DNA from 4 places in the Kitasatospora sp. NPDC015121 genome. Region 3 is predicted to be linked to each of the others. Evidence: riboswitches for the same ligand, from Rfam matches in the RefSeq annotation. Region 3 holds a riboswitch; each other region holds the start of a gene.
What was found. Region 3 has a riboswitch for cobalamin ahead of ACZ3J7_RS21725 (ribonucleoside-diphosphate reductase subunit alpha). Riboswitches for the same ligand answer to the same signal wherever they lie in the genome.
Positions count from the first base shown of each region.

Region 1: it holds a riboswitch for cobalamin, as region 3 does, so the genes downstream of both, ACZ3J7_RS18330 (cobalamin biosynthesis protein) here and ACZ3J7_RS21725 (ribonucleoside-diphosphate reductase subunit alpha) in region 3, are expected to answer to the same signal.
Region 2: it holds a riboswitch for cobalamin, as region 3 does, so the genes downstream of both, nicT (Nickel transporter NicT) here and ACZ3J7_RS21725 (ribonucleoside-diphosphate reductase subunit alpha) in region 3, are expected to answer to the same signal.
Region 4: it holds a riboswitch for cobalamin, as region 3 does, so the genes downstream of both, nicT (Nickel transporter NicT) here and ACZ3J7_RS21725 (ribonucleoside-diphosphate reductase subunit alpha) in region 3, are expected to answer to the same signal.

Region 1 covers NZ_JBVHEH010000011.1:209,466-213,949, reverse strand. The annotation lists gene ACZ3J7_RS18340 (alpha/beta hydrolase family protein) at 1-906, opposite strand, end outside; gene ACZ3J7_RS18335 (XRE family transcriptional regulator) at 1,035-1,742, opposite strand; cobalamin riboswitch at 2,202-2,331, shown strand; gene ACZ3J7_RS18330 (cobalamin biosynthesis protein) at 2,363-3,316, shown strand; gene ACZ3J7_RS18325 (cobyric acid synthase) at 3,438-4,484, shown strand, end outside.
Region 2 covers NZ_JBVHEH010000049.1:23,622-28,105, reverse strand. The annotation lists gene ACZ3J7_RS38320 (acyl-CoA thioesterase) at 1-49, shown strand, start outside; gene ACZ3J7_RS38315 (Fur family transcriptional regulator) at 142-597, shown strand; gene nicT (Nickel transporter NicT) at 560-1,708, opposite strand; cobalamin riboswitch at 1,757-1,983, opposite strand; gene ACZ3J7_RS38305 (superoxide dismutase) at 2,271-2,870, shown strand; gene def (peptide deformylase) at 2,954-3,625, shown strand; gene ACZ3J7_RS38295 (sulfite exporter TauE/SafE family protein) at 3,646-4,437, opposite strand.
Region 3 covers NZ_JBVHEH010000014.1:35,585-40,068, reverse strand. The annotation lists gene ACZ3J7_RS21730 (ribonucleotide-diphosphate reductase subunit beta) at 1-886, opposite strand, end outside; gene ACZ3J7_RS21725 (ribonucleoside-diphosphate reductase subunit alpha) at 886-3,300, opposite strand; cobalamin riboswitch at 3,477-3,602, opposite strand; gene ACZ3J7_RS21720 (GNAT family N-acetyltransferase) at 3,697-4,191, opposite strand; gene ACZ3J7_RS21715 (helix-turn-helix domain-containing protein) at 4,461-4,484, shown strand, end outside.
Region 4 covers NZ_JBVHEH010000004.1:238,248-242,731, forward strand. The annotation lists gene ACZ3J7_RS07025 (aminopeptidase P family protein) at 1-20, opposite strand, end outside; gene rpmG (50S ribosomal protein L33) at 154-318, shown strand; gene ACZ3J7_RS07035 (type B 50S ribosomal protein L31) at 389-631, shown strand; gene ACZ3J7_RS07040 (XRE family transcriptional regulator) at 710-1,285, opposite strand; gene ACZ3J7_RS07045 (EamA family transporter) at 1,406-2,251, shown strand; gene nicT (Nickel transporter NicT) at 2,259-3,368, opposite strand; cobalamin riboswitch at 3,399-3,609, opposite strand; gene ACZ3J7_RS07055 (DUF6445 family protein) at 3,693-4,403, opposite strand.

The sequences.
Region 1 (4,484 bases), on a different contig from region 3:
CCGGGCGAAGCCGGCCAGGTCGACGCCGGTGCGGCCCTCGGCGGCGAGCGCGCCCAGCTCGCCCAGCGCCGGGGAGGTCCAGGCCCGGGTGCCCTCCCGGCGGACCGTCTCGGCCCAGTCGAGCACCGGGGAGTCCAGCACCACCCCGGCGATCCGCTCCCGCCAGGTGGAGCGGGCGGCCGTGTGCAGGACGATGGTCGCGCCGATCGACCACCCGTACAGCACCACCTGCCCGGCGCCCTGGGACAGCGCGTACCGGATCGCCACGTCGACGTCCTGCCACTCGGTCTCGCCGAAGTGGCCCAGGCCGTCCGGCGAGGCCGGCGCGCCCCGGTCGCCGCGGTAGCTGACGGCCAGCGCGGGCAGCCGCAGCGCGTGCAGCAGCGGCAGCACCGGCAGGCACTGCTCGCGGTCGGTGCCGGGGCCGTGCACCAGCACCACCCAGGTGCCGCGGATGCCCGCGGTGCGCCAGGCCGGGAGGTTGCCGAGGTCGGCGGCGACCGCGACGTCGGTGTAGTCCAGGCCGAGCGCGGTGCGCGGGTCGCCGCGCAGCACCCGCGGGGTGACCTCGACCTCGGTGCCGACCGCGAGGGTGCCGCCGTCGGCGCGCTCCAGCCGCCGGGTGACCCGGTCGCCGTCCTGGTCGAGCACCGCGCCGACCACCGCGTGGCCGCCCCCGCCCCACTCCAGCGCGTACGTCCCGGACCGGCGGGTCTCGGGCGTCGAGGTCAGCACCACCCGTCCCGGTCCGAGCGCGACCACCCGCACCGGCGCGGGCGCCGACAGCACCCGCCCGACCCCGGGCCGCACCACCCGGTCCGACACCTTCCGGCCCAGCAGCAGGAACGCCGCCGTCCCGGTCCCTACTGCGGCGGCCGCGACGGCGGCTGCGGTTCCCCAACGCATGGCGGTCTCCCGGGTGCTGGCGGTCCTGTGCTCCCAGTGCACCTGCCCGCGCGGCGGACGGCCATTCGGGGCCGCGATGCGGGTGACGGGCGACGGCGCCCGGCGACGGACGGGGCGGGGCGGGGCGGTCAGGAGGACCCGGCCGTCCCCGCCCCCGTCCCCGTCCCCGTCTCGGCCTCGGCGAGCAGCTGCCAGAAGCGGGTGGTGGGCTCGGGGCGGGGCGGGGGTGGGGCGGTGCCCCAGGAGGCGGGGGTGTGGTGTTCGGACTGCAGGGTGGCGAGGGCGTGGGCGAGGTGGGCGGGGTCGGCGGGGACGAGCCGGGCGACGGGGGTGAGGTGGGCCTGCCAGCGGCCTTGGACGGCCCGGCGGAGGTGGGTGGCGAGGGCGGGGGCGCGGCCGGTGAGGTGGATCAGGGTGGGGAGGTCGAGGGCGAGGAGGTCGGCGAGCAGCCGGGTCTGCTCGGGGCCGCCGGTCCAGTGGCCGGTGGTTTCGGCGCGCAGGTAGGCGGCGGGGGTGAGGCCGAGCCGGCGGGCGGCCCGGTCGGGGGTGAGGTCGCGGGCGACGCGGTGGTCGCGGAGGGTGGCGGGGGCGGCGCCCATCAGGTGGGCGGGCGGGCACCAGAGGGTGCGGGCGAGGGCGGTCAGCTGCTCCTCGGTGGGCGGCGGGACGCGGCCCTCCTCCCAGCCGAGGACGTGTCCGGGCAGCAGGCGCACGCCGTGCGCGGCCAGGCCGTCCGCGACCTGGTCGACCGTCAGGCCGAGGGCGGTGCGGTGGGCGCGGGCGGCGGCCGGGGAGAACGGCACCGGGGCGGGGACCGGCGGCTGTCTGCGTCGCATGCCTTCCGACGGTAGGGGCGGGGGCGGGGCGGGCCACAGGCGCGGATGGCACGAACCGGGGCGGCGCGGGGGGCCGGGCGGCTGGACGATGCGACGAGGCGGGCGGGAGGGGCGCGAGCGGCTGCGGTGGCCGTCAATTCGCCTTGTGCGCACGTGGGTTGGAGCGGGCGGGGGCGAAAGTCCGGGGTGGTGGCCGTGGTGGGTCGACGCTGTCCGGCCGGTCCGGGTGGACGCGCCGGGAGCGCTCCCGTGCGCTGTCCCCGGGTGCTGCGCGACGGCGTGCCGGCCGCGCCGCGGCCCGTGGTGCGCACGCCCTGAGCGCGGTGCGTCCCGAGCGGGGTTCCGAAGTCCGTCCTGAGCTGCGCCCTTGGCCGTGCCGACCCGGTCGGCGGGGTCTCGGCCGGGTGTGACCAAACCCTCCACCGCCTCGGTTGACTGCCGCGAAGCGGGCGTGGTGGGATCTTCGGGCCAAACGGAGGCAAGCAGAGGAAGCCGGTGCGAGTCCGGCGCGGTCCCGCCACTGTGACCGGTCACCCCGCGCGGGGGTGACCGGAAGTCAGGAGACTCTGGCCCCCGTTCCGTCGATCCAGGGCGCGGACCCTGAGTGAGGACACGACGCCATGCGGGCTGCCCCGTACCTGGTGGGCGCGGTCGCGGGATACCTCGCGGACGCCCGGCTCGGCGACCCCCGGCGCGGGCATCCGGTCGCCCTGTTCGGCGCCGCCGCGGCCCGGTTGGAGGGCCGGCTGTGGCGCGACCACCGCGGGGCCGGGGCGCTGCACGCGGCGCTCGCGGTCGGCGCGGTCGCGGGCGGTGCGGCGCTGGCCGGCCGGGTGGTGCGGCGTTCGCCGGTGGCGGCGGGGGTGCTGGCGGCCTCGGCGACGTTCACGGTGCTCGGCGGGACGTCGCTGACCCGGGAGGCGACCGCGATCGGGCGTTCGCTGGCGGCCGGTGACCTGCCGGCGGCCCGGGAGCGGCTGCCGCACCTGTGCGGGCGCGACCCGTCCGGCCTGGACGAGGGCCAGGTGGCGCGGGCGGTGGTCGAGTCGGTCGCCGAGAACACCGCCGACGCGGTGGTGAACGCCCTGGTGTGGGGCGGCGTCGCGGGGGTGCCGGGGCTGCTGGCGTTCCGGGCGGTCAACACGCTGGACGCGATGGTGGGGCACAAGTCGGCGCGCTACCGCCGTTTCGGCTGGGCGTCGGCCCGGCTGGACGACGTCGCGGGCTGGCCGGGGGCCCGGCTGACCGCGCTGCTGGCCGTCGCCGCGTCCGGCGCCCCGTCCCGGGCCTGGCGGGTCTGGCGGCGGGACGGCTCCGCGCACCCGAGCCCCAACGCGGGCCAGGCGGAGGCCGCGTTCGCGGGCGCGCTGGGCGTGCGGCTGGGCGGGACGCTGCGCTACGGCGAGCGGGTCGAGCACCGGCCGGTGCTGGGCGCCGGGCTGCCGCCGGTCGGCGCGGCCGACATCGAGCGGGCCTGCCGCCTGTCGCGGCGGGTCGGCGCGCTCGCGCTGCTGACGACGCTGGGCGCACGGGCGCTGGGCGGGCGGGCGCTGGGCGCGCGGGCGCGCGGGTGAACCCGCCTCGGCGTGGGCACGTGCGGCAACTGACTGTGACAACGCGGGATTTCGACGTGCTGCCTTCCGCCGCGCGCGGTTCCTCGCGCCCCTGTCGGGGCGCCTCGAAAGGAGTTCTCCGGTGAACGGCGCGCTGTTGGTGGCCGGTACGACCTCGGATGCCGGGAAGAGCGTGGTGACGGCGGGCATCTGCCGCTGGCTGGCCCGGCAGGGGGTGCGGGTGGCGCCGTTCAAGGCGCAGAACATGTCGTTGAACTCGTTCGTGACGGCCGACGGGGCGGAGATCGGGCGGGCGCAGGCGATGCAGGCGCAGGCGGCGGGGGTGGCGCCGGAGGCGGCGATGAACCCGGTGCTGCTGAAGCCGGGCGCGGACGGGCGCAGCCAGGTGGTGCTGCTGGGCCGGGCGGTCGCGGAGGTCGGGGCGCTGGACTACCGGGACCGCAAGCCGGTGCTGCTGGAGCGGGCGCTGGAGTGCCTGGCGGACCTGCGGTCGCGGTTCGACGTGGTGGTGTGCGAGGGCGCGGGCTCCCCGGCGGAGATCAACCTGCGGGACCGGGACATCGCCAACATGGGTCTGGCGTCGGCGGCCCGGCTGCCGGTCGTGGTGGTGGGGGACATCGACCGGGGCGGGGTGTTCGCGTCGATGTTCGGGACGCTGGCGCTGCTGTCGCCGGACGACCAGTCGCTGGTCGCGGGGTGGTTCGTCAACAAGTTCCGCGGGGACGCGCGGCTGCTGGCGCCGGGGCTGGAGATGCTGCGCGGGCTGACCGGCCGGCCGGTGCTGGCGACGTTCCCGATGCTGTCGGGCCTGTGGCTGGACGCGGAGGACTCGCTCGACCTGGCCTCGGTGGCGGCGCGGCCGTCGGCGGGCGGGCCGGTGGGGGCGGAGGTGCTGCGGGTCGCGGTGGTGCGGCTGCCCCGGCTGTCGAACTTCACGGACGTGGACGCGCTGGCGCAGGAGCCGGGCGTGCTGGTGCGCTGGGCGACCCGCCCGGAGGAGCTGGCCGACGCCGACCTGGTGGTGCTGCCGGGCACCCGGGCGACCGTCGCGGACCTGGCCTGGCTGCGGGAGCGGGGGCTGGCGGAGCCGCTGGCGGCCCGGGTCGCGGCGGGGCTGCCGGTGCTGGGGGTGTGCGGCGGCTACCAGATGCTGGGCCGGGAGATCGTG
Region 2 (4,484 bases), on a different contig from region 3:
CGACGGCCGCCCGCATTCCGTCCCGGCACTGCTCCCTGACGGCCCGTAACACCCGTCCGGACAGATCCTGGCGGTGGTTTGTTCGCATTTGCCATACTCGGCGCACCAGGAACCGAAGGGGACTCAGTGGATCACCGAGTGGTGGCGGACCTTCCCGCCGGGGCGGAGCGGTCCGGGCCGGACGAGGAGCAGGTCAGCCGTCGGCTGCTGCGCGAGGGCGGCAGTCGGTGCACCGAGCCGCGGGTGCGTGTCCTGGAGGCCGTCCGCTCGCACGGCGGACACTTGACGGCAAGTCAGATCCACGCCCGGGCCACGGCGGGTGGGCGCCGCATCGACCTCTCCACCGTCTACCGGACGGTGGAGAGGCTGATGGGGCTGGGCCTGCTGCACTCCCTGCACGGGCCGAACGGCGAACTCACCTTCGGCATGGTGGGCGAGCCGCACCACCACACGGTGTGCACCGGCTGCGGCGCGGTCGGCGAGTTCCCGGTGGCGCTGCTGGACGACGGCCTGTCCGCGGCGGCGGCGCACACCGGGTTCCGGGTCGAGGCGCTGGTGCTCAGCGGCCGGTGCTCCGACTGCCCGGGCACCGGTTGACGCGACGTCCGACCTTGGCGGCGGCCCTCGCGGCCCAGCGCTGCTCGACGTTGCTGAACCGCCAGTAGGCCAGCGCGCACGCCCAGACCACGACGAACAGGCCGACGATGACGTAGCCGACGTTGTCGAGGCTGATGTCCGCGATCCAGGTGCTGAGCGGGTCGGTGAGGTCGAGCTTCTCGTGCAGCACGCTCACCAGCTCGATGGTGCCGATGAAGAACGCCACCGCGATCGACAGGCCGGTGATGGTGAGGTTGTAGTAGACCTTGCGGACCGGGTTGGAGAACGCCCAGTGGTAGGCGAAGTTCATGAACGTGCCGTCGAGGGTGTCGAACAGGCTCATGCCGCAGGCGAACAGCAGCGGCAGGCACAGGATCGCGTACCAGGGCAGGCCGGACGCGGCGCCGGAGCCGGCCATGACCATCAGCGCGACCTCGGTGGCGGTGTCGAAGCCGAGGCCGAACAGCACCCCGAGCGGGTACATCTGCCAGGGGCGGCGGATCGACTTGGTGACCCGGCCCAGGACGCGGTTCATCAGGCCGCGCTCGTCGAGGTGCTTCTCCAGCTCGGCCTCGTCGTAACGGCCGGCCCGCATCTCCTTGTAGACCTTGTAGATCCCCACCAGCGCCACCAGGTTGATGGCCGCGATGACGTACAGGAAGGTGCCCGAGACGCTGGTGCCGATCACGCCGAGCGCACCGTGGACGGAGGAGTCCTCGTCCACCAGGGTGCCCGCGAACTTGGCGCCGGCCGCGATCAGCGCGGCCATCGCCATCACGATGCTGGAGTGGCCGAGCGCGAACCAGAACCCGACGGACACCGGGCGCTGCCCGTCGGCCATCAGCTTGCGGGTGGTGTTGTCGATCGCGGCGATGTGGTCGGCGTCGAAGGCGTGCCGCATGCCCAGGGTGTACGCGGTGATGCCCAGGCCGACGCCGAACACCTGGGTGCCGACGGCGTAGTGGTTGGGGGCGACCAGCAGGAACAGGGTGCCGAACGCGACGACGTGCATCGCGAGGATGACGCCCAGCAGTCCGGCGGTACGCACGGTGTCCTTGCGCTGCCAGCGGGGCGGCAGCGGTGTTCTGGCGGTGTCGGTGGTGACGGTCACGGGCGGCCTCTCCAGCTCCTCGATGGGGGGCGCTCCCGGCAGGGGGCCGGGGAACGTGGTGCCGTGGCCGGTCTCCTGGCTCTGGGGTCTCCCGCCCGCCCGTTTCCGGGCGCGGCGGAGCGCGTCCTCCTCCCGCCTTCCCGGTGACCCGGTGGCTGCCCGCGCGAGCGGGCACGACGAGGACGCTTCCCCATGACAGTGGCGAGGGCCGCTCCGGACTCCCGTGACGAGCACGGTGCACCGGATTCCCGAACACCACGGCCCGACGAGCGTAGGGGGCGAGCGACACTATCGACAAGTCATTGCAATTGCGATGAGGTTGCAACAAGGCCCGACAGAAGAGGTGCGGACGGCTGCTCGCCAGAGGGGCGGGGTCGGCAACTGCGTCCCGGCGGGCGCCGGTTGGGAAGACGATCGTCAGCGGAAGGGCGAGGCGCCACACGCGACTGACGGGCGGGCCGACCCCGCGAACGACATGCTGATGCATGATCTTCCTTATTGCAAGCAACTCGCAATAGTGTTGGCCCGGCACGACCGTCACTGTCGAAGGGACTTTCCGACCATGGGCGTTTACACGCTGCCCGACCTGCCGTACGACTACTCCGCCCTCGAGCGCGCGATGTCCGCCGAGATCCTGGAACTGCACCATTCCAAGCACCACCAGGCGTACGTCAACGGCGCCAACGCGACCCTCGACCAGCTTGCCGAGGCCCGCGACAAGGACCAGCTCGGCGGCCTCGTCGGCCTGCAGAAGACGCTGGCCTTCAACCTCTCCGGCCACGTCCTGCACTCGCTGTTCTGGCAGAACCTCTCCCCTGAGGGCGGCGACCGCCCCGAGGGCGCCCTCGCCGACGCCATCACCGAGCACTTCGGCTCCTTCGAGGCGTTCCAGAAGCAGCTGACCACCGCCACCGTCGGCGTCCAGGGCTCCGGCTGGGGCATCCTCTCCTGGGAGCCCCTCGGCCAGCGCCTGATCGTCGAGCAGGTCTACGACCACCACGGCAACGTCGGCCAGGGAACCACCCCCCTGCTCGCCTTCGACGCCTGGGAGCACGCCTACTACCTCCAGTACAAGAACGTCCGCCCCGACTACGTCACCCGGCTCTGGGACGTCGTCAACTGGCAGGACGTCAGCACCCGCTACGCCGCCACCCAGGCCTGACGCAGCACCGCAGCAGGTGCCGCGCCGGCTTCGAGCCGGTGCGGCACCCGCCCCCGTAGCCCTCGTACTCCGGAAGGCCGACCGTGACCAGCCCGCGCCCCGCTCCGACCGACCGACGGGTCCGACTGCTCGGCACCCCCGTCGACGACTACCCCGCGCTCGCACCCGAGGCCGGACGCGGAACGGTCCGGCGGGTCACCGAAGCCGGCGAGGACGTCCTGCACCGGCCGTGCCGCCCGGTCGAAGCCTTCGGCACCGCCGAACTGACCCGGCTGGTCGACGACATGTTCCGCACCATGTACGCGGCCCGCGGCGTCGGTCTGGCCGCCAACCAGATCGGCGTCGACCTGCGGGTGTTCGTCTACGACTGCCCGGACGACGACGGCGTGCGCCACGTCGGACACCTCGTCAACCCCGTCCTGGACGAGGCGCCCGAGCCGCGCCGCCTGGTCGAAGCGGGCGAGGGCTGCCTCTCCGTCCCCGGCCCGCGCCGCGACCTGGCCCGCCCCGACCGCGCCACCGCAGGCGGCAGCGACCTGCACGGCAACCCGCTCACCCTGACCGGCACCGGCTACTTCGCCCGCTGCCTCCAGCACGAGACCGACCACCTGAACGGCCTGCTGTACGTCGACCGCCTCGGCAAGCGCGAACGCCGCGCCGTCCTGGCCGAATCCGCCGACCAGCGCGAAGCCGTCCTCGCCACCCGCCGGGAGCGGGCCGCCGCCCTCGACCGGCACGACTTCGGAACGCCCTGACGCCCCTGTGGGGAGCGCGGTCAGCCGAACGCCTGCACGGCGTAGAGTCCGCCGAGGCCCGCGGCCAAGACGCCCAGCAGGGCGCGCAGGAAGCGCTCCGGCAGCCGGGACTGCAGCCGCGCACCCAGGTACCCGCCAATCAGACCGCCCGCACCGCAGGCCGCGCCCAGCAGCCAGTCGGGAGCGATGTGCCCGTCGCCGATCAGGGCCAGCAGGGCGTACGTCCCGGCCCCGGCGACGGAGGTGACGAAGGTGGAGGCGAGGGCAGCGGGCGCGACCCGGGCCAGCGGGAGGCCCCGGCCCACCAGGACGGGCCCGAGGATCGAACCGCCGCCGATCCCGTAGATCCCGCCGACCGTCCCCACCGCCGCGGCCAGCACGGTGATCGCCCGCCCCGACGGCACCGACCGCACCCGCGCATCGACGGCGGGCCGCCGCACCGCGCGCAGCACCAGCCACAGGCCGAGCGGCAGCAGGAGCACCGCGACCAGCCCCCGGAAGACCCCCGGCCCCGGCACCGCGAAGACCCGCACCACCGCGCCGAGGACCACCCCGGGCAGCGTGCCCGCGACCAGACGGCGCGTCAGCGGACCGTCCAGCCGCCCGTCGCGGCGGTAGCGCAGCAGGGCGCCGGGCCCCGCGACGACGTTGTACAGCAGGTTGGTGGGGGTGACCGCCGGACTGGGCACGCCCAGCACGCTCAACTGGACCGGCAGCAGGAAGACCGCCCCCGACACGCCCACCGGCGCGGTCAGCACCGCGATCAGCGCCCCCGTGACGAACCCCGACAACCCCACGGACCAGTCCGCCACAGCCTCCCCCGCCTCCCCGCCTTCTGCCGCCGCCCAGTATCGGCGGT
Region 3 (4,484 bases):
GGACCGGCAGGCCGAGGCGGGCCAGGCGCTGGTCGGCGACCGCCTGCAGGTACTCGCGCATCGAGTCGGTGTTCATGCCGGGCAGGCCCTCGCCGCACAGGTCGCGGGCGAACTGGAGCTCGGCCTCGACGGCCTGCTCCAGCATCTCGGTGACCTGCCGGGCCATCTTGTCGTCGAAGAGGTCGGGCTCCTCCGCGCGGACGGTGTCGACCACCGAGAACGCGAAGTCCATGTGCATCGACTCGTCGCGGAACACCCAGTTGGTGCCGGTGGCCAGGCCGTGCAGCAGGCCGCGGCTGCGGAACCAGTACACGTACGCGAACGCGCCGTAGAAGAACAGGCCCTCGACGCAGGCCGCGAAGCAGATCAGGTTGAGCAGGAAGGCCCGGCGGTCCTCCTTGCTCTCCAGCGAGTCGATGTGGTCGACCGCGTTCATGTACGTGAAGCAGAACTGGGCCTTCTGCGCGATGGAGGGGATGTTCTCCACCGCCGCGAAGGCGGCGTTGCGGTCCTCCGGGTCGGGCAGGTAGGTGTCCAGCAGCGTCAGGTAGAACTGGACGTGCACGGCCTCCTCGAACAGCTGCCGCGACAGGTAGAGGCGGGCCTCGGGGGAGTTGATGTGCTTGTAGAGGCTCAGCACCACGTTGTTCGCGACGATCGAGTCACCGGTGGCGAAGAACGCGACCAGCCGGCCGATCATGTGCCGCTCGCCCTCGCTCAGCTTGGCGAGGTCGGCGACGTCGGAGTGCAGGTCCACCTCCTCCACGGTCCAGGTGTTCTTGATCGCGTCCCGGTACCGGTCGTAGAACGACGGGTAGCGCATCGGGCGCAGGGTCAGCTCGAAGCCCGGGTCGAGCAGCATCTTCTTCTGGTCTTCGGTGCTCATTACTGGCAGGCCTCGCAGGACTCGGGGTTCTCCAGCGAGCAGGCGATGGCGTCCTGCTCGGCCTGGGAGAGGGCGGGGGTCTGCACCGGGACGGGGGCGGCGGTGCGGGCGGCTCCGGACGCGGCCTGGGCGATCCGGGTCGCCGGGCGGGAGCGCAGGTAGTAGGTGGTCTTCAGACCGACCTTCCAGGCGTACGAGTACATCGAGGAGAGCTTGCCGATGGTCGGCGCCGCCATGAACAGGTTCAGCGACTGGCTCTGGTCGATGTACGGCTGACGGGCCGCGGCCAGGTCGATCAGCGCGCGCTGCGGCAGCTCCCACGCCGTGCGGTACAGCGAACGGACCTCCTGCGGCAGCCAGGTGAAGTCCTGGATGGAGCCGTTGGCGTCGCGCAGCGCGTCCCGGGTCTGCTGGTCCCAGACGCCGAGCTCCTTGAGCTCGCGCACCAGGTACGGGTTGACCTGGAGGAACTCGCCGGAGAGGGTCTCGCGCTTGAACAGGTTGGAGACCTGCGGCTCGATGCACTCGTACACGCCGGCGATCGACGCGATGGTCGCGGTCGGCGCGATCGCCAGCAGCAGCGAGTTGCGCAGGCCGACCTCGGCGATCCGGGCGCGCAGCGCGTCCCAGCGCTCGGTCCACTGCGGGTTCGCGGCGCCGAAGTGGTCGACGTGCAGCTGGCCGCGGGCGGCCCGGGTCTCGCCGTACGCCTCGTGCCGGCCGAACCGCTCGGCCAGGTCGGCGGAGCGCTCGTACGCGGTGAGCATGATGCGCTCGGCGATCAGGGTGGAGAGGGCGACCGCCTCGGCGGAGTCGAAGTCGATCCGCAGCTGGAAGAAGACGTCCTGCAGGCCCATCACGCCCAGGCCGACCGGGCGCCAGCGGGAGTTGGACGTCCCGGCCTCGGTGGTCGGGTAGAAGTTGATGTCGATCACGCGGTCGAGGAAGGTCACCGCGGTGCGGACGGTGGCGTCCAGGCGGTCCCAGTCCATCGCGTTCAGCAGGTCGGCGGCGGTGGCGCCGGGGGCGACGTGCGCGCCCAGGTTGACCGAGCCGAGGTTGCAGACCGCGGTCTCCGAGTCGTCGGTGACCTCCAGGATCTCGGTGCACAGGTTCGAGGAGTGCACCGTGCGGCCCGGCAGCGCGGTCTGGTTGGCGGCCCGGTTGGAGGCGTCCTTGAAGGTCATCCAGCCGTTGCCGGTCTGCGCCAGGGTGCGCATCATCCGGGCGTACAGGGTCTGCGCGGGGATGGTGCGCACGGCCTTGCCCGCCAGCTCGGCCTTGACGTACGCCTCGTCGAACTCGGCGCCCCACAGGTCCACCAGCTCCGGCACGTCCGCCGGGGAGAACAGCGACCAGTCGGCGTCGGCGTTGACCCGGCGCATGAACTCGTCCGGGATCCAGTGCGCCAGGTTCAGGTTGTGGGTGCGCCGGGCCTCCTCGCCGGTGTTGTCGCGGAGCTCCAGGAACTCCTCGATGTCGGCGTGCCAGGTCTCCAGGTACACGCAGGCCGCGCCCTTGCGCCGGCCGCCCTGGTTGACCGCCGCCACGGAGGAGTCCAGGGTGCGCAGGAACGGCACGATGCCGTTGGACTGGCCGTTGGTGCCGCGGATCAGCGAGCCGCGCGAGCGGATCCGCGAGTAGGACAGGCCGATGCCGCCCGCGTGCTTGGACAGCCGGGCGATCTGCGCGTACCGGTTGTAGATCGAGTCCAGGTTGTCCAGCGGCGAGTCCAGCAGGTAGCAGGAGGACATCTGCGGGTGCCGGGTGCCGGAGTTGAACAGCGTCGGCGAGCTGGTCAGGTACTCCAGGCGGCTCATCAGGGTGTACAGCTCGGCGACCTCGCGCACCGACTCCTCGGTCGTGCCGACCGCCAGGCCCGCCGCCACGCGGAGCAGGAAGTGCTGCGGGGTCTCGACCACCTTGCGGGTGATCGGGTGGCGCAGCAGGTAGCGGGACTGCACGGTGCGCAGGCCGAAGTACTCGAAGCGGTCGTCGGCCGCCTCGTCCACCAGCGAGTCGAACAGGTCGGCGTGCCGGGCCACGAACGCGGCGGTCGCGTCGCCGATCAGGCCCTCGGCGTGGCCCACGGCCACCGAGGAGGAGAACGAGGTGACCTGCTGGGTGGCGGCCTCGTCGCGGATCTCCAGCGCCAGCAGGCGGGCGGCCAGCTTCGAGTACTGCGGGTCCTCGGCGATCATCGACGCGGCGGCCTCCACGGCCAGCCCGCGCAGTTCGGCGAAGTCCGAACCGGCGTGGCGGCCGCGCAGCGCGGCGGCGGCGACGTGGCCGGGGTCCACCTGGGGGAGGTCGGTGCTGCGGTCGGTGAGCAGCCGCAGCAACGCCGCACCGGGGTCGGTGAAGGCGTCGGCGGATCCCTGGGACGGCAGGGTGACTGAGGCGGCGACGGTCAAGGCGCACTCTCTCCTGTGGCGGCGGCGGACGTGGCTCGGGTGTCCGGGACCGCACGCGGCCAGGGGAAGGCGGCACGAGGGAACGAGAACGCGTTCCGGCGCGCGAAAGACCCACCCCCGGTCCGCCCGCGAGACCGGACGGCAAAGCTGTGCTGCACAAGGCGTCTGCGGGGATGCCGTGTCGCACACCGTCTGCAGGTCCTCGGACTGCGCGGGCGTCGACTACAGCCCGCTCACCGTTGCGGGGCAGTCCCGGACTTCCACCGGGTTCCCCTGCGTCGACAGCGAGAGTGAGCATACATGTTGTGGTGGCTGGAACTGGAAGCACCAGATGTAGTGGCGCGTGTCGCGGTGGTGGCGTCGCGCGTAGACAACGAAAACGGCGCCGGCGCCGGCTCAGAACCGCGTCGCGTAGACCATCAGGTCGGTGCCGGGGGCCGGCGACCAGTCCCGCTCCGGGGCGCGGACGAAGCCCAGGGCGTGGTAGATCCGGTGTGCGGCGGTCATCCCCGGCCGGGTGGAGAACGCCATCCCGCCCAGTCCGAGTTCCCGGCTGCGGGCGATCGACGCCTCCACCAGCGCCCGGCCGACGCCCCGGCCGCGGGCCGCCGGGCCGACCGCGAGCATCCGGATCTCGCCCTCGTCGGGCCCGGCGACGTCCGCCCAGGGGGTGCCGCCGGGCGCGAAGGTCACGCAGCCGAGCACGGCTCCGGCGCCGTCGACGGCGACCAGGAGCTCGGCCTCCCGGTTCCGCCGGGCGGCGTCGCGCAGGCGCTCGACGTACGGGGAGTCGGGACGGGTGTGGCCGTCGCCGACGAAGGCCGTGACGGTGACCTCCCCGGCGGCGGCGAGGTCGTGGTCGAGGGCGCGGCGGACGAGCGGGGGCTGCATCCGGACAGTGTGCCGGACCGGCGGCGGCGCGGGTCGGCCAGGTCCGGGTCGAAGGGGTAGCCGGTCGGGCGGTGCACGGTGTCGCGGCCGGTCCGGCCGTGGCGGTCCAGGTCGCGGCCGACCAGGACGCCGATGAGGCCGAAACCGCCGATGAGGCCCAGCAGGGCGAGCGCGGTGGTCATGCCTCCACTGTCCGCCCCCGGCCCCCGGCCGACGAGTGGCAGGAACGCACCATTGCCACGAAATCCTGCCACTGCCATCCTGGGCGCATGCGGAAGCTCGACAACGTCGCC
Region 4 (4,484 bases), on a different contig from region 3:
GCGGCGTGCGCGTCGGACATGGTCCGAGCGTACGAACGGGCTCGCCGGGGCGCCTGTCGGGACCGGCCGACGGGGTCGGGAATGCGGGCGGGGGGCCTCGTGTTGTGACGTGGTGAAAACGGCAATCGTTGCCGGGAGAGGGAGGACGAGACGATGGCACGCAGCGAACTGCGACCGGTGGTCACGCTCCGGTCCACGGCGGGCACCGGCTTCACGTACGTGACCCGGAAGAACCGCCGCAACGACCCCGACCGGATGGCCCTGCGGAAGTTCGACCCGGTGGCGGGCCGCCACGTGGAGTTCCGCGAGGCCCGCTGAGCCCGGGGGCGGCACCCGTCCGGTCCGGCACGCAAGCATCCAGCGAGGACTCCAGCGAGGAGGAGCAGTCATGCAGCAGGGAATCCACCCCGAGTACCGCCCGGTGGTCTTCCGGGACAAGACCGGGGGTCTGTCGTTCCTGACCCGCTCCACCGCCGCGAGCGACCGCACGGTCGCGTGGGCGGACGGGCGGACGTACCCGGTGGTCGACGTCGAGACGTCCTCGGCGAGCCACCCGTTCTACACCGGCAAGGCCCGCCTGATGGACACCGAGGGCCGGGTCGAGCTGTACCGGCGCCGCTACGGCGGCTGACGGAGCGCGGCGAAGGGGCCCCGGGTTCGCCCGGGGCCCCTTCGCCGTACCGGGACTCCGTCTCCCCGTCCGGGCCGGCTACGCCCCGGGCGGGGGGACGGAGACGACCATGGTGACCAGGCACGGCAGGTCGCCGTCGTTGCGGTAGCCGTGGGCGGTGCCCGCCTCGTAGGAGGCGGTGGAGCCGGCCGGGACGCGGTGGTCGCGGCCGTCCAGGACGAGGGTGAGGACGCCCTCGTCGACCCGGGCGATCTCGACGGTGCCGGGCGGGTGCGGGTCGGAGGTGTGCGCTTCGCCGGGGTGCAGGCGCCAGGACCACAGCTCCAGCGGCCCGGGGGCCTCGGTGCCGCCGAGCAGGGTGCCGCTGCCGCCCTCGGGTCCGGTCCACAGCCGGACGGCGTCCTCCACCGGGACGATCCGGACGGCGGAGGAGGCGTCGTAGTCGAGCAGCCGGGCGATCGAGACGCCGAGCGCGTCGGCGAGCCGGACCACGGTGCCGACGCTGGGGTTGGTGCGGGCCTGCTCGATCTGGACGATCATGCCCCGGCTGACCCCGGAGCGGGCGGCCAGGGCGTCCAGGGTGTGGCCGCGCTCCAGGCGCAGGCGCTTGAGGTTGCGGGCGAGGGCCTGGGTGACGAGATCGGCGTCCGGCACGGGGCAGTCCAATATTCTGGTTGGGTCAGTGCACTGGGTTGAACTATGCTGCGGCGGCATCGCCAGGTCCACCGACTGTACTGCGGAGTCCACCATGCCGTCCGCCTCCCCCGTCGCCTCATGAGCGCCGCCCTCGCCCTGCTCGCCAGCCTGCTGTGGGGCGTCGCCGACTACGGCGGCGGGGCGATCACCCGGCGGCTGCCCGCGCCGACGGTGGTGGTGCTCTCGCAGTCGGCGGCCGCCGGCGTGCTCGCGCTGGCGGTGACCGCGACCGGCGGCTGGGCCGGCGCCGGGCCGGCCCTCTGGTACGCGGTGGCGGCGGGCGTGATCGGCCCGTTCGCGCTGCTGGCGTTCTACCGGGCGCTGGCTCTGGGGCCGATGGGCGTGGTGTCGCCGCTGGCCACCGTCGGCGTGCTGGTGCCGGTCGGGGTCGGCCTGTTCCTCGGCGAACGGCCGGGCGCCGTCCAGGCGCTGGGCATCGCGGTGGCCGTCACCGGGGTCGCCCTGGCGGGCGGCCCGCAGCGCGGCGGGGCGTCCGTGAGCCGGCGGGTGCTGGTGCTCACCCTCGGCGCGGCGTTCGCCTTCGGCGCGGTGCTGGCGCTGGTCGCGCACGCGGGCGCGGGCGGCGCGCTGCTGCTGACGCTGTGCGTGCAGCGGCTGACCAACACCGCGGTCGGCGCCGGGATGCTGGCCGCGCGGGCCCGCCGGCAGCCGCTGGAGCTGCGGGCGGGCCTGCGCGAACTGCCCGCGCTGACCGCCGTCGGGGTCGCCGACGTGGCCGCGAACGGCCTGTACGCGGCCGCCTCCTACCTGGGCTCGGTGGCGGTCGCGGCCGTGCTGGCCTCGCTCTACCCGGTGGTCACCGCGCTGATGGCGCGCGGCCTGCTGAAGGAGCGGCTGCTGCGGGTGCAGGTACTGGGCGCGGGCCTCGCGGTGGCCGGGACGCTGATCCTGGCCACCGGTTGACCCGCCGTCAGGAGGCCTGCGCGAACGCCCGGGAGCGCTTGGCGATCCGCCAGTAGCCGATCGCGGCGGCCCAGACCACCACGAACAGGCCGACGATCACGAAGCCGACGTTGTCCAGGCTGAGTCCGGCGATCCAGCCGGTGACCGGGTCGACCAGGCCGAACTTGTCGTGCAGCACGGCGACCAGCTCGATGGTGCCGATCACGAAGGCCACCGCGATCGACAGCCCGGTGATGGTCAGGTTGTAGTACACCTTGCGGACCGGGTTGGCGAACGCCCACTGGTAGGCGAAGTTCATGAACGTGCCGTCCAGCGTGTCGAACAGGCTCATCCCGGCGGCGAACAGCAGCGGCAGGCAGACCACCGCGTACCAGGGCAGGCCGGAGGCCGCGCCGGAGCCCGCCATCACCATCAGGGTGACCTCGGTGGCGGTGTCGAAGCCCAGGCCGAGCACCATCCCGACCGGGAACATCTGGCCGGGGCGGCTGATCGAGCGGGTGGCCCGGTTCAGCAGCCGGGCCAGCAGGCCGCGCGCCGCCAGGTGCTTCTCCAGCTCCCCCTCGTCGTACTCGCCCGCCCGCATCGCCCGGAACACCCGCCAGATGCCCAGCAGGGCGACCAGGTTGAGCGCCGCGATCAGGTAGAGGAAGGCGCCGGACGCGGTGGTGCCGATGGTGCCGAGCACCTGGTGGGTGGTGGAGTCCTCGTCCATCAGGGTGCCCGCCAGCGCCGCGCCGCCGGCCACCATGGCGGCCATGATCACCACCATCGAGGAGTGCCCGAGGGCGAACCAGAAGCCCACCGAGACCGGGCGGCGGCCGTCCGCCATCAGCTTGCGGGTGGTGTTGTCGATCACCGCGATGTGGTCGGCGTCGAAGGCGTGCCGCATGCCCAGGGTGTACGCGGTGATGCCCAGGCCGACGCCGAACACCTGGGTGCCGACGGCGTAGTGGTGCGGCGCGACCAGGAACAGCAGCGTCCCGAACGCCACCACGTGCATCGCCAGGATCACCGCCATCAACCCGGCGGTGCGCAGGGTGTCCTCGCGCCGCCACCGGAAGGCGGGCAGGGGGGATCCGGGACCGTTCCCGGGCAGGGTCGACTCATGCGCGGTCATCCGCGTTCACGCTCCAGCACCTCGTGGATCACTTCGTGAGATGCCGTGGCCGGTCTCCTGGCTGACGGGGTGTTGCGCGCCGGCGCCCGGCCTTCCCGGCCGCGGGCGGCCAGTGGCACGAGGTGGGAGCCGACGACTCCCCGATCACAGTGGCGAGGGCCGCTCCGGACTCCTGTGCCGACCACTCTCGTGGCGGACACAGTGCACCGGCTTCCCGAGCACCACGGCCCGCCCACCGTAGGCCCGCGCCGGGCCCGGGGGCAAGTGCCCGCCCGGGCCCGGGTGGCGCAGATCACGCCTGTTCAGGAGTGTGGTGACGCGGCGTCAGGCCGTCCCGGCCGCTCCGGCCATCCAGAAGAAGACGCAGGTCATCCGCTTCTCGGCGAGCGTGCTGCCGTGGTACTCGGTCGCGGTGTGGATCAGGTTGGCGGTGTAGAGCAGCAGCCGGTTGTAGCGGTGCGGCACGGCGAGGTCCTCGGTGAACGAGTCGGGCGGGACGAAGCGGGTGCCGAGGGCGTCCACCAGGTTGTCGTGCGGGGCGACCACGCTGTTGCCGCCGAGCCGGCCGCCGGGGAAGCTCTGCCGGTAGAAGCTGGTCCCGCAGCGCTTGGGCACCGCCGGGTTGAGGTACAGCACGGCCGCGTAGCGGCAGAGCGAACGCGCGTCGGTGTGCGGGCGCGGCTCGCACTCCCCCGCGCCGACCACCTGCACGCAGTTGTGGTTGAACGTGCCGCCGCCGGCCCCCTCCCGGGCCCAGATCCGCTCGGCCCCGGTCGCCGCCCGCACCAGCGCCTCGACGTGCGCCAGCTCGTCCGGTTCGAGGCCGGGCATCGCCCGCAGGCCGGGCCAGGACTCCGGTCGGTGCGGGTAGCCCTCGTCCCAGTCGGTGCGCGCCAGGTGCCTGGCCCGCACCGCGTCCGGGTCCGGGAGGACGTCGTCCAGCACCCAGTAGTCGCGTCCCCTGGTGGGCTTGCGGTACGGCAGGACCGGGAGCGCCGGGGTGGGGCGCGGGCCCTGGAACGGTTGCACGGGCATGGACCCGACAATAGGAGCGCCGCTCCGGGGCCCTCGCCCAAGACCGGGTCAACCTTGCGTCAAGGCTTGACGCGGTGACGG